DNA from 2 places in the Streptomyces rubellus genome. Region 1 is predicted to be linked to the other one. Evidence: predicted binding sites of a transcription regulator. Region 1 holds the regulator's gene; the other holds the start of a gene.
What was found. The regulator HrcA, encoded in region 1, represses chaperone genes, less so after heat shock. The targets are predictions, from matches to a motif close to TTNGCACTCNGNNNNNCNGAGTGCNAA.
Positions count from the first base shown of each region.

Region 2: a site for HrcA is predicted at 8,598-8,624, ahead of groES (co-chaperone GroES). Genes of this name have one in related genera too.

Region 1 is NZ_JAZDCX010000001.1:450,340-465,653, forward strand. Features, by position in the region: gene lepA (translation elongation factor 4) at 1-1,443, shown strand, start outside; gene V1L54_RS01910 (AMP-dependent synthetase/ligase) at 1,778-3,667, shown strand; gene V1L54_RS01915 (VOC family protein) at 3,762-4,259, opposite strand; gene hemW (radical SAM family heme chaperone HemW) at 4,474-5,706, opposite strand; gene V1L54_RS01925 (DUF3097 domain-containing protein) at 5,765-6,610, opposite strand; gene V1L54_RS01930 (MBL fold metallo-hydrolase) at 6,637-7,353, opposite strand; gene hrcA (heat-inducible transcriptional repressor HrcA) at 7,560-8,576, shown strand; gene dnaJ (molecular chaperone DnaJ) at 8,578-9,711, shown strand; gene V1L54_RS01945 (16S rRNA (uracil(1498)-N(3))-methyltransferase) at 9,778-10,527, shown strand; gene V1L54_RS01950 (histidine triad nucleotide-binding protein) at 10,624-10,998, shown strand; gene V1L54_RS01955 (ribonuclease Z) at 11,023-11,928, shown strand; gene V1L54_RS01960 (glucarate dehydratase family protein) at 12,225-13,520, shown strand; gene V1L54_RS01965 (carbohydrate kinase family protein) at 13,573-14,640, shown strand; gene V1L54_RS01970 (PhoH family protein) at 14,757-15,314, shown strand, end outside.
Region 2 is NZ_JAZDCX010000010.1:184,037-199,350, forward strand. Features, by position in the region: gene V1L54_RS14340 (alpha/beta fold hydrolase) at 1-458, shown strand, start outside; gene tsaE (tRNA (adenosine(37)-N6)-threonylcarbamoyltransferase complex ATPase subunit type 1 TsaE) at 397-987, shown strand; gene V1L54_RS14350 (hypothetical protein) at 1,215-1,451, shown strand; gene V1L54_RS14355 (DUF6328 family protein) at 1,478-2,044, opposite strand; gene V1L54_RS14360 (L,D-transpeptidase) at 2,230-2,820, opposite strand; gene tsaB (tRNA (adenosine(37)-N6)-threonylcarbamoyltransferase complex dimerization subunit type 1 TsaB) at 2,950-3,636, shown strand; gene rimI (ribosomal protein S18-alanine N-acetyltransferase) at 3,693-4,232, shown strand; gene tsaD (tRNA (adenosine(37)-N6)-threonylcarbamoyltransferase complex transferase subunit TsaD) at 4,225-5,316, shown strand; partial or broken gene V1L54_RS14380 (NAD(P)H-dependent oxidoreductase) at 5,548-5,646, opposite strand; partial or broken gene V1L54_RS14385 (transcriptional regulator) at 5,676-5,804, shown strand; gene V1L54_RS14390 (hypothetical protein) at 5,882-6,142, shown strand; gene V1L54_RS14395 (hypothetical protein) at 6,300-6,650, opposite strand; gene V1L54_RS14400 (class I SAM-dependent methyltransferase) at 6,753-8,054, opposite strand; gene V1L54_RS14405 (Uma2 family endonuclease) at 8,067-8,462, opposite strand; gene groES (co-chaperone GroES) at 8,773-9,084, shown strand; gene groL (chaperonin GroEL) at 9,204-10,829, shown strand; gene V1L54_RS14420 (SDR family NAD(P)-dependent oxidoreductase) at 10,950-11,720, opposite strand; gene V1L54_RS14425 (MOSC domain-containing protein) at 11,763-12,572, opposite strand; gene V1L54_RS14430 (LysR family transcriptional regulator) at 12,674-13,621, shown strand; gene V1L54_RS14435 (WhiB family transcriptional regulator) at 13,681-13,986, opposite strand; gene V1L54_RS14440 (response regulator transcription factor) at 14,375-14,986, shown strand.

The DNA of each region.
Region 1 (15,314 bases):
CCGGTCCTCAACAAGATCGACCTGCCGGCCGCCCAGCCGGAGAAGTTCGCCGCCGAGCTGGCGCACCTCATCGGCTGCGAGCCGGAGGAGGTGCTGAAGGTCTCCGCCAAGACCGGCGAGGGCGTCGAGGCGCTGCTGGACGAGGTCGTCCGGCAGGTCCCGGCCCCGGTGGGGGTCGCCGACGCCCCCGCCCGGGCGATGATCTTCGACTCGGTCTACGACGCCTACCGCGGCGTGGTGACCTACGTGAAGGTCGTCGACGGGAAGCTCTCCCGGCGCGAGCGCATCAGGATGATGTCCACCGGCGCCGCCCACGAACTGCTGGAGATCGGCACCAACAGCCCGGAGATGCTGCCCGCCGACGGGCTGTCCGTCGGCGAGGTGGGCTATCTGATCACCGGGGTGAAGGACGTCCGCCAGTCCAAGGTCGGCGACACCATCACCCAGTTCTCCAAGGGGGCCACCGAGGCGCTGGGCGGCTACAAGGACCCCAAGCCGATGGTGTACTCCGGGCTGTACCCGCTGGACGGCTCGGACTACCCCGAGCTGCGCGACGCCCTGGACAAGCTCCAGCTCAACGATGCCGCGCTGGTCTACGAGCCGGAGACGTCCGCCGCGCTGGGCTTCGGCTTCCGGGTGGGCTTCCTGGGCCTGCTGCACCTGGAGGTGATCCGCGAGCGGCTGGAGCGCGAGTTCGGCCTCGACCTGATCGCCACCGCGCCCAACGTGATCTACCGCGTGGACATGGAGGACGGCACCGAGCACATCGTCACCAACCCCAGCGAGTACCCCACCGGCAAGGTCGCCCAGGTGCACGAGCCGGTCGTCCGCGCGACGATCCTGACCCCCAACGACTTCGTCGGCGCGGTGATGGAGCTGTGCCAGTCCCGGCGCGGCAACCTGCTCGGCATGGACTACCTCTCCGAGGACCGCGTCGAGCTGCGCTACACCCTCCCGCTGGCGGAGATCGTCTTCGACTTCTTCGACGCGCTCAAGTCCAAGACCCGCGGCTACGCCTCGCTGGACTACGAGCCCACCGGCGAGCAGACCGCCGACCTGGTGAAGGTGGACATCCTGCTGCACGGCGACAAGGTGGACGCCTTCTCCGCCATCGTCCACAAGGACAAGGCGTACGCCTACGGGGTCAGGATGGCCTCCAAGCTGCGTGAACTCATCCCGCGGCAGCAGTTCGAGGTGCCCATCCAGGCCGCCATCGGCTCGCGCGTCATCGCCCGCGAGACGGTGCGGGCCATCCGCAAGGACGTGCTCGCCAAGTGCTACGGCGGTGACATCTCCCGCAAGCGGAAGCTGCTGGAGAAGCAGAAGGAGGGCAAGAAGCGCATGAAGGTGGTGGGCCGGGTGGAGGTCCCCCAGGAGGCCTTCATCGCCGCGCTCTCCTCCGACTCCGACGGCGGCGGCGGCGACGGCAAGGGCAAGAAGTAGCGAAGGACGGGAAGCGGCAGGCGCCCGTTCGCCCGGAAGGGCGAGCGGGCGCCTTCGTACGTGGCCCGTGCCCTTCCGGCCGGGCGGACCGTTTGGTATGCCGGGTATGTATCGCGGAGGTCACGGCTTCGGGGAGGCCGCGCACAGGCTCTTTCACGGTGCGGTCTTCCCGCCTAGGCTGACCGTCCGCTCGGTGGTTACTCGCGAGTCACCCGCAGTACGCAGCACGGATCCCCACAGAACCCATACCGACCCCTTCACCGCACCCCGGTACTCCGGGTACACCGAGCCTTGGAGCCACCCCCCTGCACCGTCGCGGGCCCCGGAGGATGTTGTGAGCGACACCCAGTCCCTGATCGAGAACCGTCCGCCCTCGGTGGCGAACCTCTTCCTGGAGCGCGTCGAGGAGACCCCGGACGGCGAGGCGTACCGCTACCCGGTGCCCGCCGCCTCCGGTGAGGGGCCCGACGAGTGGCGCTCCTACACCTGGGCGGAGGCCGCACAGCGGGTCTTCGCCGTCGCCGCGGGACTGATGGACCTGGGAGTGCGGCCGGAGGAGCGGGTGGCCATCGCCTCCAACACCCGGGTCGACTGGATCCTGTGCGACTTCGGCATCCTGTGCGCCGGGGCGGCCACCACCACCGTCTACCCCACCACCAACGCCGAGGAGACGGCCTACATCCTCGCCGACTCCGGCAGCCGGGTGCTGATCGCCGAGGACGCCGAGCAGCTGGCCAAGGCGCGCGAGCGCCGCGCCGAGCTGCCCGGCCTGGCCCATGTGGTCGTCATCGAGGCCGCCGACGCGGTGGCCGCCGCGGACGACCCGGAGGACTGGGTGCTCTCCCTGGACGAGCTGCGGCGGCGCGGCGCGGCGTACCTGGAGAAGAACCCGGAGGCCGTCCGGAAGAGCGTCGCCGCCCTCCGCTCCGACCAGCTCGCCACCCTGATCTACACCTCCGGCACCACCGGCCGCCCCAAGGGCGTGCGGCTGCCGCACGACGCCTGGTCCTACATGGGCAAGGCCATCCCCGCGACCGGCCTGGTGCGCTCCGACGACGTGCAGTACCTGTGGCTGCCGCTGGCGCACGTCTTCGGCAAGGTGCTCACCGCGGCGCAGCTGGAGGTCGGCCACGCCACCGCGGTGGACGGCCGGGTCGACAAGATCATCGAGAACCTGCCGGTGGTGCGGCCCACCTACATGGCCGCCGTGCCCCGGATCTTCGAGAAGGTCTACAACGGTGTCGCGGCCAAGGCCCGGGCGGGCGGCGGCGCCAAGTACAAGATCTTCACATGGGCCTCCGGGGTGGCGCGCGAGTACGCCAGGACCACTCAGGACAACTTCCGCCGCACCGGGACGGCCTCCGCCCCGGCCGGGCTGAGGGCCAAGCACGCGGTCGCCGACAAGCTCGTCTACGCCAAGATCCGCGAGGCGTTCGGCGGCAGGCTGCGCGCCTGCATCTCCGGCTCCGCCGCCCTCGCCCCGGACATCGGCTTCTTCTTCTCCGGGGCCGGCATCCACATCCTGGAGGGTTACGGCCTCACCGAGTCCAGCGCCGCCAGCTTCGTCAACCCCGGCGAGGCGTACCGCACCGGCACGGTCGGCAAGCCGCTGCCCGGCACCGAGGTGCGGATCGCCGAGGACGGCGAGATCCTGCTGCGCGGCCCCGGCATCATGCAGGGCTACCACGGGCTGCCGGAGAAGACCGAGGAGGTCCTGGAGCCGGACGGCTGGCTGCACACCGGGGACATCGGCGAGCTGTCGGCCGACGGCTACCTGCGGATCACCGACCGCAAGAAGGACCTGATCAAGACCTCGGGCGGCAAGTACATCGCCCCGGCCGAGATCGAGGGCCAGTTCAAGGCCATCTGCCCGTACGTCTCCAACATCCTGGTGTACGGCGCCGACCGCAACTACTGCACCGCGCTCATCGCGCTCGACGAGGCCGCCCTCATGGGCTGGGCGGCCGAGCACGGGCAGGCGGGTCGCGGCTACGCGGAGGTCGTCGCCTCCGAGGAGGTGCGCGAGCTGGTCGACGGTTATGTGCGGCAGCTCAACGAGGGGCTCCAGCGCTGGCAGACGATCAAGAAGTTCCGCGTCCTGCCCCGCGACCTGGACATCGAGCACGGCGAGCTCACCCCGAGCCTGAAGCTGAAGCGGCCCGCGGTGGAGAAGAAGTTCGGCCACCTCATCGAGGAGATGTACGAGGGCGCCCGCGAGAAGTGAGCCGGGCGGCGCCCGGCGTCCGGAGGGAGCACCCCCGTGTGTGCTCCCTCCGGACGGGCCCGGGCCTTCCGGCAGGGCGCGGCCGGGCGGCCGGTCAGGCGACGCAGAACTCGTTGCCCTCCGGATCCCGCAGGACGACGCCGTAGTAGTCCGTGCCGGGCTCGTCCATCGTCCGCAGCACCGCGGCGCCCGCCGCCACCAGCCCCGCCACCTTCTCCTCGACCCGCCGTCTGCGCTCCGCGAGCGGGACCCCGCGCCCGCCGCCGGCCTTCAGGTCGAGGTGCACCCGGTTCTTCACCGTCTTGGGCTCCGGGACCTTCTGGAACCACATGCGCGGCCCCCGCCCCGCCGGATCCGTGATCGACTCGGGCGTCTCGCCGGCGCCGCCGGCCAGCTCGTCCTCGGGCACGCCCATCTCCTGCCAGTACTCCCGCCAGGTGGTGTGCCCGCCGGGCGGGGGCTCGGGCACGTAACCCAGCGCCTCGCACCAGAAGGTGACCAGCCGCCGCGGATCGGCGCAGTCGACCGTCAGCTGCAGCGTCACCGCCGGATCCGCCCGGTCCGCCCGGTCCGCTGTATCCGTCGTCTCCATGCGGGGAGCATCCCAGGAGGGTCTGACAACCGCCCGCCGGGTGCGACGGCGTACCGGTGGGCGGAAAGGCGGCACGAGGCGGGGAACCGCCCTCGTGCCGGGTGCACCCGGGCGGCCCCGGTGTCCGCGCTGAGGGCACCTCCCGGCGGTGGCCGGGGGGGGTGCCGTGTGCCCGGAGGGCCCGGGCCGCCGTGCCCCGGGGAACGCGGGGAACCTAGTCCACCAGGTCGCGCACCACCGCGTCGGCCAGCAGCCGGCCGCGCAGGGTGAGCGCCGCGCGGCCGCGCTCGTACGCGTCCGGGCGCAGCAGCCCGTCGGCCAGCGCCCGCCCGGCGGCCCGCGTACCGGCCGGGGCGAGCACGTCCAGCGGTACGCCGTCCACCAGCCGCAGCTCCAGCAGGATCCGCTCCACCCGCCGGTCGCCGTCGTCCAGCACCTCGCGGCCCGCGCCCGGTGAGCGGCCCTCGGTGAGCGCCTGGGCGTACGCGCCGGGGTGCTTCACGTTCCACCACCGGACGCCCCCGACATGGCTGTGCGCCCCCGGGCCGGCGCCCCACCAGTCGGCGCCGGTCCAGTACAGCTCGTTGTGGCGGCAGCGGGCGGCCCCGGAAGCCGCCCAGTTGGACACCTCGTACCAGGCCAGACCGGCCGCCGACAGCATCTCCTCGGCGATCAGGTAGCGGTCGGCGTGCACGTCGTCGTCGGTCATGGGCACCTCGCCGCGCCGGATGCGGCGGGCCAGCGCGGTGCCCTCCTCGACGATCAGCGCGTACGCCGAGACGTGGTCCGGCCCGGCGCCGAGCGCGGCGTCCAGGGAGGCCCGCCAGTCGTCGTCGCTCTCGCCCGGGGTGCCGTAGATCAGGTCCAGGTTGACGTGCTCGAAGCCCGCCGCGCGGGCCTCGGCCACGCACGCCTCGGGGCGGCCGGGGGTGTGGGTGCGGTCCAGGACGGCCAGGACGTGCCGCCGGGCGCTCTGCATGCCGAAGGAGATCCGGTTGAAGCCCGCCTCGCGCAGGGCGGCCAGGTACGCCGGGTCCACGGACTCGGGGTTGGCCTCCGTGGTGACCTCCGCGCCCTCGGCCAGCCCGAACTCGGCACGGACCGCGGCGAGCATCCGCCCCAGGTCGGCGGCGGGCAGGAGGGTCGGGGTGCCGCCCCCGACGAAGACCGTCTCCACCGGCCGCGGATCGTCCCCGAGCACCTTGCGGGCCAGCCGCACCTCCTCGGCCAGGAGGTCCGCGTAGTTCTCCCGGGAGGAGAGCACACCGCCGGAGCCGCGCAGCTCGCTCGCGGTGTAGGTGTTGAAGTCGCAGTAGCCGCAGCGCGTCGCGCAGTACGGCACGTGCAGGTAGAAGCCGAGCGGGCGGTCCGCGGCGCCCGCCAGGGCGGACGCGGGCAGGGCTCCGTCGGCGGGGACGGGCTCGCCGTCGGGCGGTGCGGAGGGCATGCCGTCCATTGTCCGGCATCCGGCCCGGTACCGGGCGCCGGCACCGGGCGGCACGGGGTCACGGCCCGGCGGGACCGCCCACCGTGACATGGTCGATCAGCCGCTCCACCGGGCCGAGCAGCCCCGGCTCCAGATCCGTGTAGCTGCGCACACAGCCCAGGATCCGCTGCCAGGCCGCGCCGGTGTTCTCCGGCCAGCCCAGCGCCCGGCACACGCCCGTCTTCCAGTCCTGGCCGCGCGGGACGACCGGCCAGGCGTCGATGCCCAGCGCGGACGGCTTCACCGCCTGCCAGACGTCGACGTACGGATGGCCGACCACCAGCACGTCCTCGCCGGTCACCCGCGCGGCGATCCGCGACTCCTTCGAGCCGGGCACCAGGTGGTCCACCAGCACCCCCAGCCGGGCGTCGGGCGTGGGGCCGAACGCCTCGACGACCGCCGGCAGGTCGTCGACGCCCTCCAGGTACTCCACGACGACGCCCTCGACCCGCAGGTCGTCACCCCAGACCTTCTCCACCAGCTCCGCGTCGTGGCGCCCCTCGACGTAGATCCGCCCGGCCCGCGCCACCCGCGCCCGGGCGCCGGGCACGGCGAGCGAGCCGGAGGCGGTGCGCCGGGGCGCGGCCGGGGCGGGCGGGGCCGCCGCCCTCGGCCGCACCAGCGTGACGGTCTTCCCCTCCAGCAGGAAGCCGCGCGGCTCCATCGGGAAGACCCGGTGCCTGCCGAACCGGTCCTCCAGGGTGACGGTGAAGCCCTGCGCCGTCTTCTCGCAGCGCACCACGGCCCCGCAGAAGCCGGTGGTGACCTCCTCCACCACCAGGTCCGGCTCGGCGGGCACCTCGGGCGCCGGGCGCTTCCGCTTCCAGGGCGGGGTCAGGTCGGGGCCGTACTGTCTGCTGCGCATGCGGTCATTGTGTTACGCGCGGGGCCTCACGAAACGCCGAAGCGCCGGGCCAGTCCGTCGCGCTGGGCGCGGACGAACGCGGCGTCCACCACCGCGCCGTGCCCGGGCACGTACACCGCGTCCCCGCCGCCCAGCTCCAGCAGCCGGTCCAGGGCGGCGGGCCAGTGCGCGGGGTGGGCGTCCGGGCCGGCCTGCGGCTCGCCCGACTCCTCCACCAGGTCGCCGCAGAAGACCACCGGCCGCCCGCCGGCCCCGGCGGGCGGCACCAGGACGGCCAGGTCGTAGGCGGTGTGCCCGGGGCCGGCGTTGACCAGCAGCGCCTCCCGGCCGCCCAACGGGACGGTCAGCTCGCCGGGCACCCGGTGGTGCGGGCACACCAGCACGTCGACGGCCTGGGCGGTCTCCTCCCGGTCCGCGCCGTGCCGCACCGCGTCGTCCCGCAGCTCGTCCCGCGAGCGCGCCAGCCACTCGTCGCACCCCACCGCCCCGTAGACCTCCACCCCGGCGAAGGCGGCCGTGCCCAGGACGTGGTCGAAGTGCGGATGGGTCAGCGCCACGTGAGTCGCCGGACGGCCCAGCAGGCCGCGCAGCTCCCGCCGGATCCGCGCGCCCTCGCGAAGCGAGGCCCCCGTGTCCACCACGAGCATCCCGGCGGCACCCGCGACGGCGCCGACCGTGTGGTCCCAGCGGGGCATGCGGTGACGTACGACTCCCGGTGCGAGCTCTTCCCATCCGGCGTCCATAGGGCGACGCTAGCGCCACCGGGCCGGTCGTGCCCGCCGGGCGGCGGGGGCGGGCCGCTCCGCTCCGCACCCGGCTCGACCGCCGCCCTTGCCCTGGCCGTGGTCACCGGCCGTACACTGGCTCAGGGAAACTGGCACTCGCCTGCCGAGAGTGCCAGGGAAGGAACCGGAAAGACGGCCGGACGCCGGACGGGAGGTGCGCCGAAGTGCTCAGCGAACGCAGACTCGAGGTGCTGCGCGCCATCGTCCAGGACTACGTCGGCACCCAGGAGCCGGTGGGCTCCAAGGCGCTGACCGAGCGGCACAACCTGCAGGTCTCCCCGGCCACGGTGCGCAACGACATGGCGGCCCTGGAGGACGAGGGCTACATCGCCCAGCCGCACACCAGCGCGGGCCGTATCCCGACGGACAAGGGGTACCGGCTGTTCGTCGACCGGCTGGCGGGGGTCAAGCCGCTGTCCAAGCCGGAGCGGAGGGCGATCCAGAACTTCCTGGAGGGCGCCGTCGACCTCGACGACGTCGTCGGCCGCACGGTGCGGCTGCTGGCGCAGCTCACCCGGCAGGTGGCGGTCGTCCAGTACCCCTCGCTGACCCGTTCGACCGTGCGCCATGTCGAGCTGCTGCTGCTCGCCCCCTCGCGGCTGATGCTCGTGCTGATCACGGACACCGGGCGGGTCGAGCAGCGCGTGGTGGACTGCCCCGCCCCCATCACCGAGGCGTCGCTGGCGGATCTGCGGGCCCGGCTCAACAGCCGGGTGGTCGGCCAGCGCTTCTCCGAGGTGCCCCGGCTGGTGCAGGACCTGCCGGAGTCCTTCGACGCCGAGGACCGGGGGACGGTCTCCACCGTGCTCGCCACACTTCTTGAGACACTGGTGGAGGAGACCGAGGAGCGGCTGATGATCGGCGGCACCGCCAATCTGACCCGCTTCGCGCACGACTTCCCCCTGACGATCCGGCCGGTGCTGGAGGCGCTGGAGGAGCAGGTCGTGCTGCTCCGGCTGCTGGGAGAGACCGAGGACGCCACCATGACGGTGCGAATCGGTCACGAGAACGCACACGAGGGGCTGAACTCCACGTCGGTCGTCTCGGTCGGTTACGGTTCGGGCGACGAGGCGGTCGCCAAGCTCGGTGTGGTCGGACCGACCCGCATGGACTACCCCGGAACGATGGGAGCGGTACGCGCAGTGGCACGTTACGTCGGACAGATCCTCGCGGAGTCGTAGAGTGGCGACGGACTACTACGCGGTCCTGGGCGTGCAGCGCGATGCCTCGCAGGACGAGATCAAGAAGGCATTCCGGAGGCTCGCGCGCGAGCTCCACCCGGACGTGAACCCGGATCCGAAGACCCAGGAGCGGTTCAAGGAGATCAACACCGCCTACGAGGTGCTCTCCGATCCGCAGAAGAAGCAGATGTACGACCTCGGCGGCGACCCGATGGGCGGCGCCGGGGCGGGCCGGGGCGGCGGCTTCGGCGCGGGGTTCGGGAACTTCTCGGACATCATGGACGCCTTCTTCGGCGCCGCCGCGCAGCGCGGGCCGCGCTCCCGAACCCGGCGCGGCCAGGACGCGATGATCCGGCTCGACATCGAGCTGGACGAGGCGGCCTTCGGCACCACCAAGGACATCCAGGTGGACACCGCGGTCGTCTGCACCACGTGCAGCGGCGAGGGCGCGGCCCCGGGCACGACGGCGCAGACCTGCGACATGTGCCGCGGCCGCGGCGAGGTCTCGCAGGTCACCCGCTCCTTCCTGGGGCAGGTCATGACCTCGCGGCCCTGCCCGCAGTGCCACGGGTTCGGCACGATCGTGCCGAACCCGTGCCCGGAGTGCGCGGGCGACGGGCGCGTCCGCTCCCGGCGCAGCCTGACGGTGAAGATCCCGGCCGGGGTGGACAACGGCACCCGCATCCAGCTCGCCGGCGAGGGCGAGATCGGCCCCGGCGGCGGTCCGGCGGGCGATCTCTACGTGGAGATCCACGAGGTCCCGCACCCGGTCTTCCAGCGCCGCGGCGACGACCTGCACTGCACGGTCACCCTCCCCATGACGGCGGCGGCGCTGGGCACCAAGGTCCCGCTGGAGACGCTGGACGGCATGGAGGAGGTCGACATCCGGCCCGGTACCCAGTCCGGCCAGTCGATCCCGCTCCACCAGCGCGGTGTGACGCATCTGCGCGGCGGCGGCCGGGGCGACCTGATCGTCCACGTCGAGGTCCAGACCCCGTCGAAGCTGGACGCGGAGCAGGAGGAGCTGCTGCGCAGGCTGGCCAAGCTGCGGGGCGAGGAGCGGCCGCTGGGCCAGTTCCAGCCGGGGCAGCAGGGCCTGTTCTCGCGGCTGAAGGATGCGTTCAACGGGCGGTGACGGGCCGTACGCCCGTGCCGTGTCCGTGCCTGTGTCCGCCGTCGCGCCCGTCCGTCCGGAGGCCGTGTGACCGCCCCCGTCTTCGTCGCCGATCCCGGGATCCTGGCCGGGGCCGCCCCCGGCGCCGTCCTGGTGCTGGAGGGGCCCGAGGGGCGGCACGCCGTCTCGGTGCGGCGGCTGCGCCCGGGTGAGGAGGTGGTCCTCACCGACGGCGCGGGCACCGGGGCGTTCGGCACCGTCGCGGCCGTCACGGGCAAGGAGCGCCTGGAGGTCGCCGTGTCCGGGGTGCGCACCGAGCCGGTGCCGCGGCCGGGGATCACCGTCGTCCAGGCGCTGCCCAAGGGGGACCGCGGCGAGCTGGCCGTGGAGACGATGACCGAGACGGGCGTGGACACGATCGTGCCCTGGGCGGCGGCGCGCTGCGTCACCCAGTGGCGGGGCGAGCGCGGGGCCAAGGCGCTGCGCAAGTGGCGGGCCACGGCCCGGGAGGCGGGCAAGCAGTCCCGCCGGCTGCGCTTCCCCGAGATCACCGAGCCGGCCGGCACCCGGCAGCTGCTCCCGCTGCTGTCCGCCGCCGCGTTCGCGGCCGTCCTGCACGAGGAGGGCGCCGAGCCGCTGGCCGCGGCGGAGCTGCCCGCGGACGGGGAACTGGTGCTCGTCGTCGGCCCGGAGGGCGGGATCGCGCCGGAGGAGCTGGCGGCGTTCGCCGGGGCCGGGGCGCGGCCGTACCGGCTGGGGCCGAGCGTGCTGCGCACCTCCACGGCGGGGACGGCCGCGGCGGCGCTGCTGCTGGGACGCACCGGTCGCTGGTCCTGACGCCCGCCGCGCCCCGGGGCGCGGTACGATCTTCGGCGCGTACCGGCTTCACCGCGTACCGACCGATCCGGACCGTTCACAGCGGGAGGCGCCACCGTGGCGGAGGAACCGCAGTCCGACTGCCTGTTCTGCAAGATCGTGGCGGGGGAGGTCCCGGCGGACGTCGTCCACGAGACCGGCACCACGCTCGCCTTCCGTGACATCAACCCGCAGGCCCCCACCCATGTCCTGGTGATCCCCAAGGCGCACCACCCGGACGCCGCCGCGCTGGCCGCCGCGGCCCCGGAGCTGGCCGCCGACGTGCTGCGCGCGGCGGGCGAGGTCGCCGCGCAGGAGCGGATCGCCCCGCCCGGGGGCGCGAGCGTCGGCTACCGCATCGTGTTCAACACCGGGGCGGGCGCCGGGCAGACGGTCTGGCACGCGCACGCCCACGTCCTCGGCGGCCGCGGCCTGAACTGGCCCCCCGGATAGTCCGGCCGGAGCCCGTCACCCCGTATGTCCGTACGCGAACTGGTCGTGCTGGGCACCGCCAGCCAGGTGCCCACCCGGCACCGCAACCACAACGGCTACGTCCTGCGCTGGGACGGCGAGGGAATCCTCTTCGATCCCGGTGAGGGCACCCAGCGGCAGCTGCTGCGCGCGGGCGTGGCCGCCCACGACCTCACCCGGCTGTGCGTCACGCACTTCCACGGCGACCACTCGCTGGGCCTGGCCGGGGTCATCCAGCGCATCAACCTGGACCGGGTGCCGCACCCGGTCACGGCGCACTACCCGGCGAGCGGGCAGCGCTTCTTCGACCGGCTGCGGTACGCCACCGCCTACCGCGAGACGGCCGAGCTGCGCGAGGAGCCGGTCACCGGGGACGGCACGATCGCGGTCACCGGCGCCTACACCCTCTCCGCGCTCCGGCTGTCGCACCCGGTGGACTCCTACGGCTACCGCCTGACCGAGCCGGACGGGCGCCGGATGCTGCCCGGACGGCTCGCCGCCCGCGGTGTCACGGGAGCGGACATCGGCCGTATCCAGCGGGAGGGCGAGCTGCGCGGCGTCACCCTGGAGGAGGTCAGCGAGCCCCGGCCCGGGCAGCGGTTCGCCTTCGTGATGGACACCCGGCTGTGCGAGAACGTCCACGCGCTCGCCGAGGGCTGCGACCTGCTGGTCATCGAGTCCACCTTCCTGGACCGGGACACCGCGCTGGCCGAGGAGTACGGCCACCTCACCGCCGGTCAGGCCGCCTCGGTGGCGGCGCGGGCGGGGGTGCGGCACCTGGTCCTGACCCACTTCTCGCAGCGCTACGACGACCCGGCCGAGTTCGCGCGCGAGGCGCGGGCGGCCGGGTACACCGGAGGGCTGACGGTGGCCGAGGACCTGGCGCGGGTGCCGGTGCCGCGGCGCCGCTGACCGCCGGCCGGCCGCCTCCGCCCGTCCCCTTTCTCCCGAGTTCCTCCGAGTTCCTCCGAGTTCTCTCCGCGTTCCCCGCCCGCTCCCCTCCGTACCGCCGGCCCGCCCCGGCGGTGCGGGTTCTTTTCCGGAAAACGTCGGCGTTCTTGACGCACTTCTGTTCGCGTCCCTAGTCTCCGTTTGCCAGCGTGGACAGCATTCGTATACGTGAACGGCATATGTGAGTGCCGAGGGTGTGCCGTCCCGCCGGTCCCACCGCCGCCCGCCTCCGGCACCGATCCGACAGGAGCCGTCCGATGAAGGACCTGACCGTCACCGAGGTACGTCTGACCCCGATACTCGTCGCCGACCCGCCGCTGCTCAACACCCAGGGCGTCCACCAGCCCCACACCCCGCGCTTGATCATCGAGGTGGTCACGGCGGACGGCGTCACCGGGCTGGGGGAGACCTACGGCGACACCAAGTACCTGGAGCTGGCCCGGTCCCTCGCCGGACGGCTCCCCGGACACCCGGTCAGCGACCTGAACGGGTTGTTCACCCTCGCCGGCGCCCTCGACACGGAGGGGCACCGCACGGACGGCACGGTGGACGTGGGCGGCCTGCGCGGCGTCCAGACCGCCGACAAGCTGCGGCTGTCGGTGGTCTCCGGCTTCGAGGTGGCCTGCCTGGACGCCCTGGGCAAGGCGCTGGAGCTGCCCGTGCACGCCCTGCTCGGCGGGAAGGTGCGCGACGGCGTGGAGTACAGCGCCTACCTGTTCTACCGCTGGGCGAGCCACCCGGAGGGGGTGGCGGGCGAGAGCGACGACTGGGGCGCCGCCCTCGACCCCGAGGGCATCGTCGCCCAGGCCCGCCGCTTCGTGGCCGACCACGGCTTCGGCTCCTTCAAGCTCAAGGGCGGCGTCTTCCGGCCCGAGGAGGAGATCGCCGCCGTCCGGGCACTGGCCGAGGCCTTCCCCGGCCGGCCCCTGCGCCTGGACCCCAACGGCGCCTGGTCGGTGGAGACCTCCCTGAAGGTCGCGGCCGAGCTGCGCGACGTCCTGGAGTACCTGGAGGACCCGACCACCGGTACGTCCGCGATGGCCGAGGTCGCCGCCCGCGCCGGCGGGCTGCCGCTGGCCACCAACATGTGCGTGACCACCTTCCCCGAGATACCCGAGGCGTTCACCACGGGCGCCGTCCAGGTGCTGCTCAGCGACCACCACTACTGGGGCGGACTGCGCAACACCCAGCAGCTCGCCGCGCTCTGCCGCACCTTCGGCGTGGGGGTGTCCATGCACTCCAACACCCATCTGGGCATCAGCCTCGCCGCCATGACCCATGTCGCCGCCACCGTGCCGAACCTGCACCACGCGTGCGACACCCACTACCCCTGGCAGCACGAGGAGGTGCTCACCGAGCGCCTGACGTTCACCGACGGCCGCGTCACCGTCCCCGACGGCCCCGGCCTGGGCGTCACCCTGGACCGCGACCGGCTGGACCGCCTGCACCGGCGCTGGCTGGACGACGACGGCTCGATGCGCGACCGGGACGACGCCGCCGCCATGCGCCGGGCCGACCCCGGCTGGACGTCCCCGGCCGTACCGCGCTGGTGACGTTCCGGCGGAGCCGGGGTGCGCGCGGGCGCAGTCGGGCACACTGGGCCGCATGCTCGACCCGCTCGCCGCGCTCCGCACCCCCGACGACCCGCCCTGCGACGTCTACCTGACCGGAAGCGTCTTCCTGGACATCATCTTCACCGGCCTGGACTCCGCCCCCGTACGCGGCACCGAGTCCTGGGCCCGCGGCATGGGGTCGAGCCCCGGCGGCGTCGCCAACATGGCCACCGCCCTGGCCCGGCTCGGGCTGCGCACCTCCCTGGCCGCCGCCTTCGGGGACGACAAGTACGGCGAGTACTGCTGGGAGTCACTGGAGCACGGTGAGGGCATCGACCTGTCGCTGTCGCGCACCGTGCCCGGCTGGCACTCGCCGGTCACCGTCTCGATGGCGTACGAGGGCGAGCGGACGATGGTCACCCACGGGCACGAGGCGCCGCCGGAGGAGTCCGCGCCCTGCGACCCGCCCCCGGCCCGGGCCTGTGTGGCGGCCCTGCGGCCGGGCGCGGGCCAGGGGTGGATCGCCGCGGCGGCCCGCCGGGGCAGCCGGATCTTCGCCGACGTCGGCTGGGACGAGACCGGCCGCTGGGACCCGGACGACCTCGCCGACCTGGAGCACTGCGAGGCGTTCCTGCCCAACGCCGGGGAGGCGATGCGCTACACCCGCACCGACTGCCCCCGCGCCGCGGCCCGCCGGCTGGCCGAGAAGGTGCCGGTGGCGGTGGTCACCATGGGCGCCGAGGGCGCCTGCGCGGTGGACGGCGGCAGCGGCGAGACCGCCGAGGTGCCCGCCGTCGCCGTGGAGGCGCTGGACCCCACCGGCGCCGGGGACGTGTTCGTGGCCGGTTTCGTCACCGGCACCCTGGCCGGCTGGCCGCTCGCCGACCGGCTCGCCTTCGGATGCCTGACCGCCGCCCTGTCGGTGCAGGAGTTCGGCGGCTCGCTGTCGGCCCCCGGCTGGGCCGAGGTCGCGGCCTGGTGGCAGCACGTCCGCTCCTTCGACGACCAGGGCCGGACCGCCCTGCGCCGCTACGCCTTCCTGGACGCCCTGCTGCCCGGCACCGCCCGCCCCTGGCCGCTGCGCCGGGCGGTGCCGACCATCGGCTTCCGGCGGGTGTGACGCCGCGGAAGCCGGTGGCGGTAAAACCCTACTGACCTGTCAGTCGCACGGCGTACCCTGGAGGCCAGGCGCACAGCAGCGACAGAGAGGGACGCGCAGGCTCCAGCAGCCGGCCCATGACTCAGACACAGACAGACCAGGCACGGTCCACCCCAGCGAGTGCCCGTTTCACCGTCCCGGCCAAGCACCCCATGGTCACGGTGCTCGGCTCCGGCGACTCCCTCCTCCGCGTCATCGAGAAGGCCTTCCCCGCGACCGACATCCACGTCCGCGGGAACGAGATCAGTGCCACCGGTGACGCGGCGGAGGTCGCGCTCATCCAGCGCCTCTTCGACGAGATGATGCTGGTGCTGCGCACCGGCCAGCCGATGACGGAGGACGCCGTGGAGCGCTCGATCGCCATGCTCCGGGAGTCGGAGAGCGGCACCGGAGCGGGCTCCGAGACCCCTGCCGAGGTCCTCACCCAGAACATCCTGTCCAACCGCGGCCGCACGATCCGCCCCAAGACGCTCAACCAGAAGCGCTACGTGGACGCGATCGACAAGCACACCATCGTGTTCGGCATCGGTCCGGCGGGTACCGGAAAGACCTATCTCGCCATGGCCAAGGCGGTGCAGGCCCTGCAGTCCAAGCAGGTCAACCGCATCATCCTGACCAGGCCCGCCGTCGAGGCG
Region 2 (15,314 bases), on a different contig from region 1:
TGGTCGAGCGCGGCCGGAAGGCCACCGCCGACCTCTTCACGGGCCTGATCAAGCGGTACTCCTTCGGCACCCGCGACGTCGACCCCGGGGTGGCGCGCTTCGCCGAGCGGCTGATCGAGTCGGTGCCGGTCGACGTGGTCGCGGACTTCTACCCGGCCTTCGCCGAGCACGACAAGACCGCCGCGCTGGCCGTCTTCGGCGCCGGGCGCCCCGCCCTGATCCTCACCGGCGACCGGGACCTGCTCACCCCGCGCGAGCACAGCGAGGTGATGGCCGAGGCGCTGCCGCACGCCGAACTGGTCGTCGTGGAGGGCGCCGGGCACCTGGTGATGCTGGAGCGGCCCGAGCTGGTCAACGACCGGCTCGCCGGGCTGCTGACGCGTACCATCCACAGCCATGAGCACACCGCACCGCCCGAACGCGGGGACCGGAACCGGGGCCGCTCCGAAGGCTCCTGAGAGCCCCGCCGTACGCATCCCCGTCGGCACCCCCGACCGCATGCGCGAGACGGGCCGGAGGCTGGCCCGGCTGCTGCGCCCCGGCGACCTCGTGCTGCTCACCGGGGAGCTGGGCGCGGGCAAGACGACCCTCACCCGGGGCCTGGGGGAGGGCCTGGGGGTGCGCGGCGCGGTCACCTCGCCGACCTTCGTGATCGCCCGGGTGCATCCGCCGCTCGGCGACGGCCCTCCGCTGGTGCATGTGGACGCCTACCGGCTCGGCGGGGGGCTGGAGGAGATGGAGGACCTGGACCTGGACGTGTCGCTGCCGGAGTCGGTGGTGGTCGTGGAGTGGGGCGAGGGCCGGGTCGAGGAGCTCTCGGAGGACCGGCTGCACGTGGTCATCGAGCGTGCCGCGGGGACGGCGGGGACCGCGGGCGAGGACGGCGCGGATCCGCCGGAGGACCACGACACGCGCACCGTGACGGTGACCGGCGTCGGCGGGCGCTGGGCCGGAGCCGACCTGTCCGCCCTCACCGCCACGGCCTAGCGCCGTGGCCGGGGGCCGCGGGCTCGCGGCGCCCTCGGGCACGGCGCCGGCCGTACCGCCCACCCGGCACGGCGGACGGTCCCCGCGGACCCCGGTACTGCCCCGACACGATCCCGACGCGGTGTCGGCAAGATGTTGCGTGTCGCCCCGCGGACGTGGTGACATGGAGGTCAGGACGTGGTCAGGCATACCCAACCACGCTCGCCCGGGAGCCACAGGGAGGACCCATGGAGGCCCACGAGCGGAAAACCGAGCCCGTCACGCGGCCGGAGGCCGGACCCGCCCCGGTGCCGATGCGCAGGCTGCTGGCCGCGTGTGCCGCGGCCGACGCGGTCTCGACGCCTCCCGGCCCGGCTCCCGTGGAGCGCGGAGGCGGGCCCGAAGCGCCCGAGGTCTCCGAGGCTCCCCCCGGATCCGGGCGACGCCCGGCGGAGGACGGCGGCCAGGGGGCCGAGGCGGCCTGACGCCGTCCGGGCCCGTCCGCGGCCCGCTACTCGCCCATGGCCCGGCGCTCGGGGCCGACGCTGCGGGCCCAGAAGGGCAGCATGAACCAGCAGGCCACGAACCACAGGAACAGCGCCCCGGTGATCCACCAGGCCATCCCGTTGTCCAGCACCACGCGCAGGATCAGCAGCAGGGCGCAGGTCACCGTGAACAGCAGCAGGATCAGCCCGGTGATGGTCAGCCGGGCGGCCCACTCGACCGTCTGGGGTTTCATCCGGTGCCCGGTGACGAAGCGGTGCAGGGCGACGGGGGCGATCAGCGTTCCGGTGGCCGCCGACCCGAACAGGACCGTGACGACGTAGATGTTGCGGTCGATCGGGCCCAGGTCCGTGAAGCGGTTGGTGAAGGCCACGCTCAGCAGGAAGCCGAGGAGGATCTGGATGCCCATCTGGGCCACCCGGACCTCCTGGAGGAGCTCCGTCCACCGCCGGTCGGCACGCTCCTTCTCGGTCTCCCTGCGCTCCTCCGCCACCCGGTCCGCCAGTTTCCGATCTCCGTCGTCGGTGACCCGGCCGACGGTTTTTCCGGTGGACCCGCCCGGTTCCAGTGCCACTGGCCCCCCCTGTGCCCCGCGCTCACCGCGCACTCCGCTTCTGATGTGGAGCGTTTGTTCGCAAGAGGGCGGGCGTAAACGCGGTGAAGGCGGGCACCGCCGCGTGCCGTTGCCGCCGCGCGGGCCTGCCCTGCGGAGCCGGGGCCGGGAGGCGGGCGGGGGACGACGGCTCGGGAGAGGACGATTCAGGGGACGACGACGACCTTCGTGCCGACCGTGGCGAACTTCCACATCGCCTCGCCGTCCTCGGGCCGCTCCCGGACGCCGCCCGTGCCCTCCTTGGGTGCCCCCGTCGGCAGTGAGCCGTCCACCGCCGCGCTGAACCCCACCACGGTCCCTTCCACCTGGGTGAACAGCACCACATGGGCCACCGGTACCCCGTCGGAGCCGGTGACGCGCTCGGTGCGGGAGGTCACGGCGTACTCCCCGGGCTCCGGGTCCACCGCGCCGGGGACGACCCGGTAGGTGCGGGTGACCTGCTCGTTGGCGCCCACCAGCCAGACCCGCCGGCTGCCCAGCGAGTACACGATGCGCTCGCCGGTGCCCGAACCGGGCGGCAGCGCGGTCCGCTCCGTGCCGTCCGCCTTATTCGCCTTGTCCCTCTCGCCTGCCTTGCCGGCGCCCGGGGAGGGAGAGGCCGACGCGGCGGGGGTGCGGTCGGCGCCGGTGTCCCGCCGGTCCTGGGCGGCGGACGCCTGGTACGCCAGGAAGCCGACGACGGCGAGTGCTGCCGCGGTCAGCCCGGCCACGACCACCCCCGCGCTGCTGCGTGCCACCGTCTTCCCGCCTTCCCGCGCACCGGCACTCCGCGTCCCGGTGTGTTCGTATGCCTTGTCGGTCCTCGCCGTTCGACGGTAGCAGCCGCCGCGGAACCGGCGATCACGAACGCGCCGTACGCTTGGGGCGTGCTCCTGCTCGCTCTGGATACCGCCACACCCGCCGTCACCGTAGCCCTGCACGACGGCAGGAGGGTCCTCGCCGCCGCGGACGAGGTGGACGCCCGCCGCCACGGCGAACTGCTGCTCCCGGCCGTCGACCGCGTCCTCGCCGAGGCGGGCGCCGCGCTCGGCGACGTGACCGGCATCGTCGTCGGCACCGGGCCCGGCCCGTACACCGGGCTGCGGGTCGGACTGATGACCGCGGTCACCGTCGGGGCCGCCCGGGACATCCCCGTCCACGGGCTGTGCACCCTGGACGGCATCGCGTACGCCGCCGCCGGCGCCGGGCTGGACGGCCCGTTCGTCGTCGCCACCGACGCCCGCCGCAAGGAGGTGTACTGGGCGCGCTACGCCGACGCCCGCACCCGGCTGGGCGAGCCGGCCGTGGACCGCCCGGCCGACATCGCCGAGATCGTCGCGGACGTCCCCGCCGCGGGCGCGGGGGCGAAGCTGTACGCGGACGTCTTCACCGGTTTCCGCCCCGGCCCGCCCGAGCACGCCTCGGCCGCCGCGCTGGCGGCACTGGCCGCCGAGAAACTGGCGGCGGCCGGCGGGGACGGTGACGGCGCGGGCTTCCTGCCGCCGCTGCCGCTGTACCTGCGGCGCCCGGACGCCAGGGTGCCCGCGAACTACAAGGTGGTCCTTCCCCGGTGACCGGAGCCGTGCCGTCCTTGCCGTCCGCACAGCCCGCACAGCCCGTGCTGCGCGAGATGCGCTGGTGGGACATCGAACCGGTACTGGAGCTGGAGCGGGAGCTGTTCCCGCGGGACGCCTGGACGCCCGCCCTGTTCTGGTCCGAACTCGCCCGGGCCCGCGGCCCGTACGCCACCCGCCGCTACCTCGTCGCCGAGTCGCCCGGTGCCGACGGTGACGGCGGCGGAGGCCGGCTGGTGGGCTACGGCGGGCTCGCCGCCGCCGGCGGCACCGGCGACATCCAGACCATCGCCACCGCCCGCGACCGGTGGGGCACCGGACTCGGCGGCCGGCTGCTGACCGCGCTGCTCGGCGCCGCCACCGAGTTCGAGTGCGAGGAGGTGCTGCTGGAGGTCCGGGTGGACAACCCCCGGGCCCGGCGGCTGTACGAGCGCTTCGGCTTCGAGACGGTCGGCCTGCGCCGCGGCTACTACCAGCCGGGCAACGTGGACGCCCTCGTGATGCGCCGCCGCATGGACCCCGCGCCCCCGGACCCCGGTCCGGACCCCGCGACAGAACCCCAAGGATCACCCCAAGGAACGGTGCCCCATGGCTGACGAACCCCTGGTCCTCGGCATCGAGACCTCCTGCGACGAGACCGGCGTGGGCATCGTGCGCGGACACACCCTGCTCGCCGACGCGGTGGCCTCCAGCGTGGACGAGCACGCCCGGTACGGCGGTGTGGTGCCCGAGGTCGCCAGCCGCGCCCATCTGGAGGCGATGGTCCCCACCATCCGGCGCGCCCTGAAGGAGGCCGGGGTCGCCGCGAGCGACCTCGACGGCATCGCCGTCACCGCCGGCCCCGGCCTGGCCGGGGCGCTGCTGGTGGGTGTCTCGGCGGCCAAGGCGTACGCCTACGCGCTCGGCAAGCCGCTGTACGGCGTCAACCACCTCGCCTCCCACATCTGCGTCGACCAGCTCGAACACGGCGCCCTGCCCGAGCCGACCATGGCCCTGCTGGTCTCCGGCGGCCACTCCTCGCTGCTGCTGTCCTCCGACATCACCTCCGACGTCCGCCCGCTGGGCGCCACCATCGACGACGCGGCGGGCGAGGCGTTCGACAAGATCGCCCGGGTGCTCAACCTCGGCTTCCCCGGCGGTCCCGTCATCGACCGCTACGCGCGGGAGGGCGACGCGGACGCCATCGCCTTCCCGCGCGGCCTGACCGGCCCGCGCGACGCGCCGTACGACTTCTCCTTCTCCGGCCTGAAGACCGCCGTCGCCCGCTGGATCGAGGCCAGGCGGAACGCGGGCGAGGAGGTGCCGGTCGCCGATGTCGCCGCCTCCTTCCAGGAGGCGGTCGTCGACGTGCTGACCCGCAAGGCCGTACGTGCCTGCCGGGAGGAGGGCGTGGACCACCTGATGATCGGCGGCGGCGTCGCGGCCAACTCCCGGCTGCGCGCCCTGGCCGAGGAGCGGTGCGCGGCGGCCGGGATCACCCTGCGGGTGCCGCGCCCCAAACTGTGCACCGACAACGGGGCGATGGTCGCGGCCCTGGGCGCCGAGATGGTCGCCCGGAACCGGGCGCCCTCCGACTGGGACCTGCCGGCCGACTCCTCCCTGCCGGTCACCGAACCGCACGTCCCGGGCACGTCCCACGACCACGTGCACGAGACGGGTGCGGGGAGTCTCCACGGTTGACCGCCGGGCCGGCCCGGTCACCGCGTCGCGGGGAGCGGCCGCGCCAGCCGGGCCTCGCGCAGCACCGAGCCCCACCACTCCAACTGGTCGAGCATCGTCTTCGCGTCGCCCTCCGCCCTTTCGGGCTCCCGCAGCCGCCCGTCGGCGTCGAACAGCTCGAAGTACCGGGGGGAAGCTGACGCTGTCGCGCACGGTGTGGGCGTTCAGCTCGCCGAAGACCTGCTTGAGATGCTCGATCGCCGGCAGACCGCCGCTGGCCCCGCCGTAGCCGACGAAACCGACCGCCTTGCCCTGCCACTCGGCGTAGTACCAGTCGACGGCGGTCTTCAGGGAGGCGGGAAAGCTGCGGTTGCAGTCCGGTGGCGTACGAGACCCTGGAACTGCCCGCCGACGACGACCAGCGGCTGATCGTCCACCTCCCCGCCGACGAGGCCACCGCCGCCGCCCTCGACCGCCTCACCGACCGCCGCCCCGGCGCGCTGCGCGCTGCGCGCGGTGCCGGGCTGAGGCCGGCCGCGGCCGGCCTCAGCCCGGGACGTACGGGCCGGGACGGCAGAATCGCCCCATGACCATCGCTCTGATGTGGGAGGCCCGCGCCGCCGACGGCCGCGGCGCACGGCTGCTGGAATGGGTCCGCGCCCAGGCGCTCGACCCCGCACCGCTCCGCCGGGAGACCTTCACCGCCCCGGCCGACCGGGTCCTGGTCGTCACCTGGTGGGACGCGCCCCACGACGCCGACGGCCTGCCCGAACTCCCCGACCCGCCCGGGGAACTGCTGCACCGGCCGGTCCACCGCTGGCGCTTCGAGAGCACGGAGGTCTCCTGAGCGCGCCCGCCCTCCCCGGCTCCCGGGGGAGTCCTCGACGCGGACGAGGACCTGCCCGGTCTCGGGCAGGTCCCCGGTGCGGGAGTGAAGGGGGCGGGGCGGGCCCGCCCCCGGTGTTCCCCGGAGTCTTCCGGGCCGGTCTCCCGGCCGGTCCGGCTCAGCGGAGCCGGCCCCGGTGCGCCCTGCGGTACGCCTCGTCCGGCTCGGTGGGCTTGCGACGCCGCACGCAGAAGTCCGGAACGATGAGGGAGCGTGTCCCCTCCGGCCCCGCCACGCGGTAACCGCTTCCCAGCCCGGCCAGCGGAAACCCGGCCGAACGCAACTGGAAGCAGGACTCTGCCGCGGCATCGTTGTGGTGATCGTCGGGCTGTGGCGGCACGATCATCGTCCCCTCGACGTACTCGGCCCGAATCGGCGCATCCGCTGCCTTTTCGGACGCGATCAGCAGATCGTTGGGGTCCTGGTTCTGCGGCATGTTCATCGGCTCGGTGATGGGATCGGCGGTCACCGCTGTCCTCCCCCTGCCGCTGATGTCGGGCTACGCCGCGTCGGGTGCCCCGGCAGGGTCGTCGCGGGGGCCGTGTGGCGGGCGGGCGGGATCGGGCGATCGTCACCCTTTCGAGCGGTGCTGCCGGGCCTGACCGGGGTCCTGGGCCGGGCGGACCGGCCGGCCCAGGAGGGTCGTCGGGGCGCCCGCGACGCGGGTGAGGAAGACCGTGGCCGCGTTCGGGCCGGTGGGCTTCAGCCTGCGGCGCAGCTCCTCCGGCTCGACGGCCGAACCGCGCTTCTTCACCGTGAGCGTGCCCACCCCGCGCTCCCGCAGCAGCGCCTTCAGCCGCTTGAGGTTGAACGGCAGCGTGTCCGTGATCTCGTACGCGGTGGCGTACGGCACCGGGCGCAGCTCGTCGGAGGTGACGTAGGCGATCGTCGGGTCGATCAGACGTCCGCCGACCGCGTCCGCCACCTCGGCGACCAGATGGGCGCGGACGACGGCGCCGTCCGGCTCGTACAGATAGCGGCCGACCGGGCCGCCGGGCCCGGGGGTGGGGGTACCTCCCGGGCCGCCGGGCCCAGGGGGAGGGTTCGGCACCCCCGTGGAGACCAGGGTGCGGGGGCCGGGCAGCAGGGTGGCGCGCGTCGCGCGCTCCGCCGCCGGCAGCCCGAACCACAGCACGGCCTCCTTCACGTCCCCGCCGTCGGAGATCCACTCCGCCGCCGCGTCCTCGGGCACCGCCTCGTGGGGGATGCCGGGCGCCACCTTCAGGGCGGCGTACGGGGCGCGGCGGGCGGCGGCCACCGCCCAGGACAGCGGGGGCGAGTACGCCTCGGGGTCGAAGATCCGGCCGCGTCCGCCGCGCCGGGCCGGGTCGGCGAAGACGGCGTCGAAGCCGCCGGTGTCCACCTCCGTCACATCGGCGCACCGCACCTCGATCCGGTCGGCCAGGCCCAGCGCCCCGGCGTTGGCGCGGGCGACCGCGCAGGTGAGCGGGGAGCGGTCGACGGCCAGGACGCGGATGCCCGCGCGGGCCAGGGCGATGGCGTCCCCGCCGATGCCGCAGCACAGATCGGCGACGGACCGCACCCCGAGCGCGGCGAAGCGCCCGGCGCGGTACGCGGCCACGCCCGCGCGGGTGGCCTGTTCCACGCCGTCGGGCGTGAAGTACATCCGCTGTGCGTCCCCGGGCCCGAACTTCGCCGCCGCCCGCTGCCGCAGCCGGGCCTGGGCGATGGCCGCCGAGACCAGTTCGGCCGGGTGGTCCCGGCGCAGCCGGGTGGCGACGGCCAGCTCCTGCCCGGGGTCGTACTCCCGCAGTCCGGCCAGGAGATGCTGCCCCTCATCGGTCAGCAGGCGGTGGAAGACGGCCACGGGGTCGGTCGGGGGATCGGTGGGATCGTCGGACGGTGCGCGCACCGGCCCATCATCTCAGCGCCGGTACAGCGTGGTGAGGTCGATCTCCAGGGGGAAGGGCACCGGGACGGTAAGCCTGCCGCGGTGGATGCCGGTGACCACGTACGCGCCGGTGGTGTCGTCCGGTTCGTGAACGCGCACGACCACCCGGCCGTTCTCCCTCTCCACCCGCCAGAAGTGCCGGATGCGGGCCGCCGCGTACTTCGGCGGCTTGGTCTCCCGGTCCCGTACCGCCGACTCCGCCGAGACGACCTCGGCGACGAGCACCACCTCTCCGGGCAGGTAGAAGGTGCGCTCCGCCCGCGGCGGGGCGTCCACGACCAGTACGTCCGCCTCGGGGCGCTGCCGCTCGCCCAGCCGGACGCCCATCCGCGTCGCGGCGTACAGCGGGGTGGGGGCGGCGGCCTCCACCGCGTTGGCCAGCCGCAGGAACGGACGGGTGCCGGAGGATCTGTCGGCACGTCCACCGGCGGTTTCCTCACGGGGGATGCTCCGACGCGGTACGGGGCCAGCGTACCGGCGCGGGCGCGCGCAACGCGCCGTGCGTTGGCACTCCGGTTGACTGAGTGCTAACGCCCGCATAGTCTCGGATCTGGCACTCCCCCATGGAGAGTGCCAACCCCAGCGACGGGCAGATCCGGCACCCGCGACGACGGATCTACCAGGTCGCCACCCCAGACATCCAAACCCCGCTGAGATCTCCGAAGGGGGAGGTCGGATCGTGACGACCGCCACTAGCTCCAAGGTTGCCATCAAGCCGCTCGAGGACCGCATCGTGGTCCAGCCGCTCGACGCGGAACAGACCACGGCCTCCGGCCTGGTCATCCCGGACACGGCCAAGGAGAAGCCCCAGGAGGGCACCGTCCTGGCCGTCGGTCCGGGCCGCTTCGAGAACGGCAACCGGCTGCCGCTCGACGTCAAGGTCGGCGACATCGTGCTGTACAGCAAGTACGGCGGCACCGAGGTGAAGTACAGCGGCGAGGAGTACCTCGTCCTCTCGGCTCGCGACGTCCTCGCGATCATCGAGAAGTAAGAAGCGAGCGGCGAAGGCCGCCTGTGATCCGCGCTCCGGCACCCGCCTCTGACACAGCCGGGGCCGGGGCGCGGATCGTTTGACGAGGACCCCACAGGCCCGGGAGGACCGAAGCAACCATGGCGAAGATCCTGAAGTTCGACGAGGACGCCCGTCGCGCCCTCGAGCGCGGCGTCAACAAGCTCGCCGACACCGTGAAGGTGACGATCGGCCCCAGGGGCCGCAACGTCGTCATCGACAAGAAGTTCGGCGCCCCGACCATCACCAACGACGGTGTCACCATCGCCCGCGAGGTCGAGGTCGACGACCCCTACGAGAACATGGGCGCCCAGCTCGTGAAGGAGGTGGCGACCAAGACCAACGACATCGCGGGTGACGGCACCACCACCGCCACCGTGCTGGCCCAGGCGCTGGTCCGCGAGGGCCTGCGCAACGTCGCCGCCGGCGCCTCCCCGGCCGCCCTGAAGAAGGGCATCGACGCCGCGGTCAAGGCCGTCTCCGACGACCTGCTCACCGCCGCGCGCCCGATCGACTCCAAGGAGGACATCGCCGCCGTCGCCGCGCTGTCCGCCCAGGACAAGCAGGTCGGCGAGCTGATCGCCGAGGCGATGGACAAGGTCGGCAAGGACGGTGTGATCACCGTCGAGGAGTCCAACACCTTCGGTCTGGAGCTGGACTTCACCGAGGGCATGGCCTTCGACAAGGGTTACCTGTCGCCGTACATGGTGACCGACCAGGAGCGGATGGAGGCCGTCCTCGACGACCCGTACATCCTGATCCACCAGGGCAAGATCTCCTCCATCCAGGACCTGCTGCCGCTGCTGGAGAAGATCATCCAGGCGAACAGCTCCAAGCCGCTGCTGATCATCGCCGAGGACGTCGAGGGCGAGGCCCTGTCCACGCTGGTGGTCAACAAGATCCGCGGCACCTTCAACGCGGTGGCCGTCAAGGCCCCGGGCTTCGGCGACCGCCGCAAGGCGATGCTCGGCGACATGGCGACGCTGACCGGCGCCACCGTCATCGCCGAGGAGGTCGGCCTGAAGCTGGACCAGGCCGGTCTGGACGTGCTGGGCACCGCCCGCCGCGTGACCGTCACCAAGGACGACACCACCATCGTCGACGGCGGCGGCAAGGCCGACGACGTGCAGGCCCGCGTCGCGCAGATCAAGGCCGAGATCGAGACCACCGACTCCGACTGGGACCGCGAGAAGCTGCAGGAGCGCCTCGCGAAGCTGGCCGGCGGCGTGTGCGTGATCCGCGTGGGCGCGGCCACCGAGGTCGAGCTCAAGGAGAAGAAGCACCGTCTGGAGGACGCCATCTCCGCGACCCGCGCCGCGGTCGAGGAGGGCATCGTCTCCGGTGGCGGCTCCGCGCTGGTCCACGCCGCCAAGGTGCTGGAGGACAGCCTGGGCAAGGACGGCGACGAGGCCACCGGTGTCGCGGTCGTCCGCCGGGCCCTGGTCGAGCCGATGCGGTGGATCGCCGAGAACGCCGGCCTGGAGGGCTACGTCATCACCTCCAAGGTCGCCGAGCTGGAGAGGGGCCACGGCTTCAACGCCGCCACCGGCGAGTACGTCGACCTGGTCAAGGCCGGCGTCATCGACCCGGTGAAGGTCACCCGCTCCGCCCTGGAGAACGCCGCCTCCATCGCCTCGCTGCTGCTGACGACCGAGACCCTGGTCGTGGAGAAGCCCGCCGAGGAGGAGCCGGAGGCCGCCGGCCACGGTCACGGCCACGCTCACTGAGGCGTCCACTGAGGCGTCCGCCGGGGTCGTGCCTTTCCGGCCCCGGGCCGCTCTCGCGGTACGGTCCGGCTCCCCTCCGGGGGAGCCGGACCGTCGTCGTGCCGCCGCCCGTACGGCCCGTCACCTCGGGCCGAAGCGCCCGACGCTGGAGGACACGCGGGAGACCAGGCCGTGGGGCGCCAGCCGGGCCACGCCCAGGAGCGTCTTGTAACGCGGGTCCGGAATGCACAGGACCCGGCCCCTCGCCAGATCCGCCATGGCCGTGTCCACGACGCGGTCCGCGTTCAGCCACATCCACCCCGGCACCTTCTCCGTCCGCATCTCGGCGCGCCGGTGGAACTCGGTCCGCACGAAGCCCGGACACAGCGCCATCAGCCGTACCCCCGACGGGCCCAGGTCCTGGGCCGCGCCCTGGGTGAACTGCGCGATCCACGCCTTGGAGGCGCCGTAGGTGCCGCGCGGCAGGAAGGCCGTCACCGAGGACACGTTGATCACCGCGCCCCGGCCCCGTTCGCGCATGCTCTCCACGGCCGCCGTGGTCAGCCGCAGCACGGCCTCGCAGTGCACCTTGAGCATCCGCAGCTCGTCCTCCAGCGGGACCTCCGGGTAGCGCCCCTTGTGGCCGAAGCCGGCGTTGTTGACCAGCAGCTCGACCGGGTGCCTGCGGTCGCCGAGCCGCTCCTCGACCGCCTCGATGCCCTCGTCCGTGGCCAGGTCGGCGGTGAGTATGGACGCCTCGACGCCGTGCCGGTCGTGCAGCTCCGTGGCATGCCGCCGCAGCCGCTCGGTGTCCCGGGCCACCAGCACCACGTCGTGTTTGTCGCGCGCCAGCCGCCGGGCGAACGCCGCTCCGATGCCCGCGGTGGCTCCTGTGATCAGTGCAGTCGTCATACGGGAACGCTATCCGGCCGGCCGGGCGGGCGGACCGGCCGGTCAGGAGGCGCCGGAAGCGTCGGGAGGCGCCGGGAGGCGCGCCGCGTGGTCCCTCTCCCCGGCCCGCTCGGCGTACCGCTGCGCCTCCTCGTACTCGCGGGGCGGCAGCGCGTCCCCGGCGGCCAGGACGCGCGGGAGCAGCTCGCGCTCGGTGGTCAGCGCGCGGAAGAGGAAGGCGGAGGTCACCTCGTGGTCCGGCCGGTACAGGATCTCGACGGGGTCCCCGGCGCGGATCTCGCCCGGTTCGACCACCCGCAGATAGGCGCCGGGCACGGCCGCCCGGGTGAACCGCTTCAGCCAGTTCTCCGGGCGCTGCCCCGGATCACCGGGAGTCCCGGCACTGCCCGGGCCCTCCGCCGCGCTCCGTGCGGAACGGGCCGCGGGGAGGACGCCCAGTTCCGCCAGCCGGCCCGCGAACGTGCGGCAGGGGGTGCGGGTGGCGGAGACCTCCAGCACCACCCGTTCCCCGACGCGCCAGCGCTCGCCGATCAGGGCGCCGCACACGTCCACTCCCGCGGTGGTCAGGTTCTCGCCGAAGACCCCGTTCGGCAGGTCCCGGCCGAGGGCCGCCGCCCAGTCGTCCAGGTCCTCCCGGGCATAGGCGTACACGGCCTGGTGGTCGCCGCCGTGGAAGCGCAGGTCGCCGACGAAGTCCCCGGCGAGCCCGCTGCCGCCCGCGCCCCTGGGGCCGGGCGCGGCCACGGCGACCGGACCGTCGGCCGGCCGCTTGCCGATACCGGTGGCCCCGGTGGGGGAGTCGGTGTAGTCGGCGGCGCGGGGCCGGGCCAGGTTCACGGAGAGAAGTCGCATGACAGGCAGGCTAGAACGGCGGCCCCGGCGGGGCGAGCGGGTGTCCGTCCGTCCGGACGCCGGACCGGCCCCGCCCGCGGAGCCCCGCTTATGGTGGAGCGGTGATCGAGGCCCGCCATCTCCGGGTGCTGCGCACCGTGGCCCGCACCGGGTCGTTCTCCGCCGCCGCCCGTGAGCTGGGCTGCACCCAGCCCGCCGTCAGCCAGCAGATGAGGGCGCTGGAGCGGACGGTGGGCACTCTGCTGCTGGTCCGCACCGGCCGGGAGACCCGGCTGACCGAGGCGGGTGAGGCGCTGGTGCGGCACGCCGCCGGAATCCTGGCCTCACTGACCGCTGCCGAGGAGGAGGTCGCGGCCATCGCCGGGCTGCGGGCGGGCCGGGTGCGGCTGGTGTCCTTCCCCAGCGCCAGCGCCACCCTGGTGCCGGGGGTCTTCGCCGCGCTGCGCGCGGAGCATCCCGGCGTGCGGATGTCATTGGTCGAGGCGCAGCCGCCGCCCTCGGTGGAGATGCTCCGCGAGGGGGAGTGCGAGATCGCGCTCGCCTACCGCTACCCGGAGCCCGCCGCGGGGATCGCCGGGACCGCGCGGGCGGGCTCCGGTGCGCCGGACACCGGGGAGGAGTGGGGGGAGGACGGGCTGGTGGTGCGGCCGCTGCTCACCGACCGGCTCGTCGGGCTGCTCCCCCGGGGCCACCGGCTGGCGGACGCGGAGCGCGTGGAGCTCGCGGAGCTGGCCGGGGAGTCCTGGATCGCGGGCTGCCCGCGCTGCCGCCGCCAGCTGGTACGGATCTGTGAGCGGGCGGGTTTCACCCCGCGCATCGACTTCGCCACCGACGACTACCCGGCCGCGGTGGGGCTGGTCGGCGCGGGTCTGGGCGTGGCGGTGCTGTCCGAGATGGCGCTGGAGCCGGTGCGTCTGAGTGGGGTGCGTACGGTGCGGATCGGCCCGGAGGTACGGCGCGAGGTGGTGGCGCTGACGCTGCCGGACCTCGCGCGCGTACCGGTGGTGGCGGCCGTGCTGGACCGGCTGTCGGCCGCCGCCCGGCGCTGAGCGGCCCGTCCCGCCCGGGCCGCGGGAGGGGCCGGTCCTCCGGCGGGGCCGCCCGTCCGTCAGCCGCCGCCGGCCACGGCCAGCCGGCTGCGGGCCCGGCCCATCAGCTCCTCGCGCTCGTCCTCGGTCAGACCGCCCCATACTCCGTACGGCTCACGCACCGTGAGCGCGTGGGAGGCGCACTCCGACCGGACCGGGCAGCGCATGCACACCTCCTTGGCTGAGGCCTCGCGCGCGCTGCGCGCCGCCCCTCGTTCTCCCTCGGGGTGGAAGAACAGCGAACTGTCGACTCCCCGGCACGCGGCCAGCAGCTGCCAGTCCCACAGATCGGCGTTGGGCCCCGGTAGACGGGAGAAATCTGCCATGGCTTGTCCTCTCGGAAGCGCACTGATGCCGGTGAACCAGTCGAGAACAGTCACGACCGTACATCCACGGTACGAGTAGATGTAAATATGTATCTTCGCGATTCAGGCGGCAGACGCGAACAATAAAAAGAAAACCCGCCAAACAGGGCAAATGACGACACGGCCGCTGAACTGGGCCGGATACCCCCTCCGTGTCCGGGCCATCACGTAGGGTGTTGAAAGCGGGCGCCGGAGACCGTAACTCTTTCGGGTGACCGTCGTTGAGTGTGCGGAGGCGGTTGGCGAGGACGAGTGCCGGACGGATGTCCGGGCCGGTCAACCGCACAGGTGACGATTCGTACCAGCCCTGGAGGCCAAAGGTGATGCGCATGAGCTGCGGAGGGCGATCATGACTTCCGTCCTCGTCTGCGACGACTCCCCGCTCGCCCGAGAGGCGCTGCGCCGCGCGGTCGCGACCGTGCCCGGCGTGGAACGTGTGACCACGGCGGCCAACGGCGAGGAGGTCCTCCGCCGCTGGGGGGCCGACCGCTCCGATCTCATCCTGATGGACGTCCGGATGCCCGGCCTGGGCGGCGTCGAGACCGTGCGGCGCCTGCTGTCGGCCGATCCGGGCGCCCGCATCATCATGCTGACCGTCGCCGAGGACCTCGACGGGGTGGCGCTCGCCGTCGCCGCGGGGGCCCGCGGCTACCTGCACAAGGACGCCTCGCGCGCCGAGCTGCGGGCCACGGTCACCCAGGCGCTGGCCGACCCCACCTGGCGGCTCGCGCCGCGCCGGCTGCGTTCGGCCGAGATGGGCGCCGCGCCCACCCTCACCGCGCGGGAGATCCAGGTCCTGGAGGGCATGAGCCACGGCCGTTCCAACGCCGAGATCGGGCGGGAACTGTTCCTGTCCGAGGACACGGTGAAGACGCACGCGCGGCGGCTGTTCAAGAAACTGGGCGCCTCCGACCGGGCACACGCCGTGGCGCTCGGTTTCCGCTGGGGACTCGTCCGCTAGGACGCCGCACCCCGGTACGCGGGCGTCCGGGACGGCCGGAGCGGGGGAGCCGGTGGGCTCCCCGCCCCACCGGCCCCGTCCGGCGATCCGGCAGGGGGCGGAGCCCGGGTGGGAGGGGCTCTGTCCGGCCGCCGGCCGCGGGCGGTGGCGGGGCCTTCGGGGAACGGCCCGGTGCCGTAATCTCCCGCGTGCCGCATCCTGGTTGTATGGAGTTCCTCGGGGACCGGACGGCCAGGCGTGAGGGGAGGGCGCGGGACGTGACAGCGAGTGCCCCTGTCCATAACGCTTCGGCGCACAACCACGGACGCGGTGCGGCGGATCTCCCGCC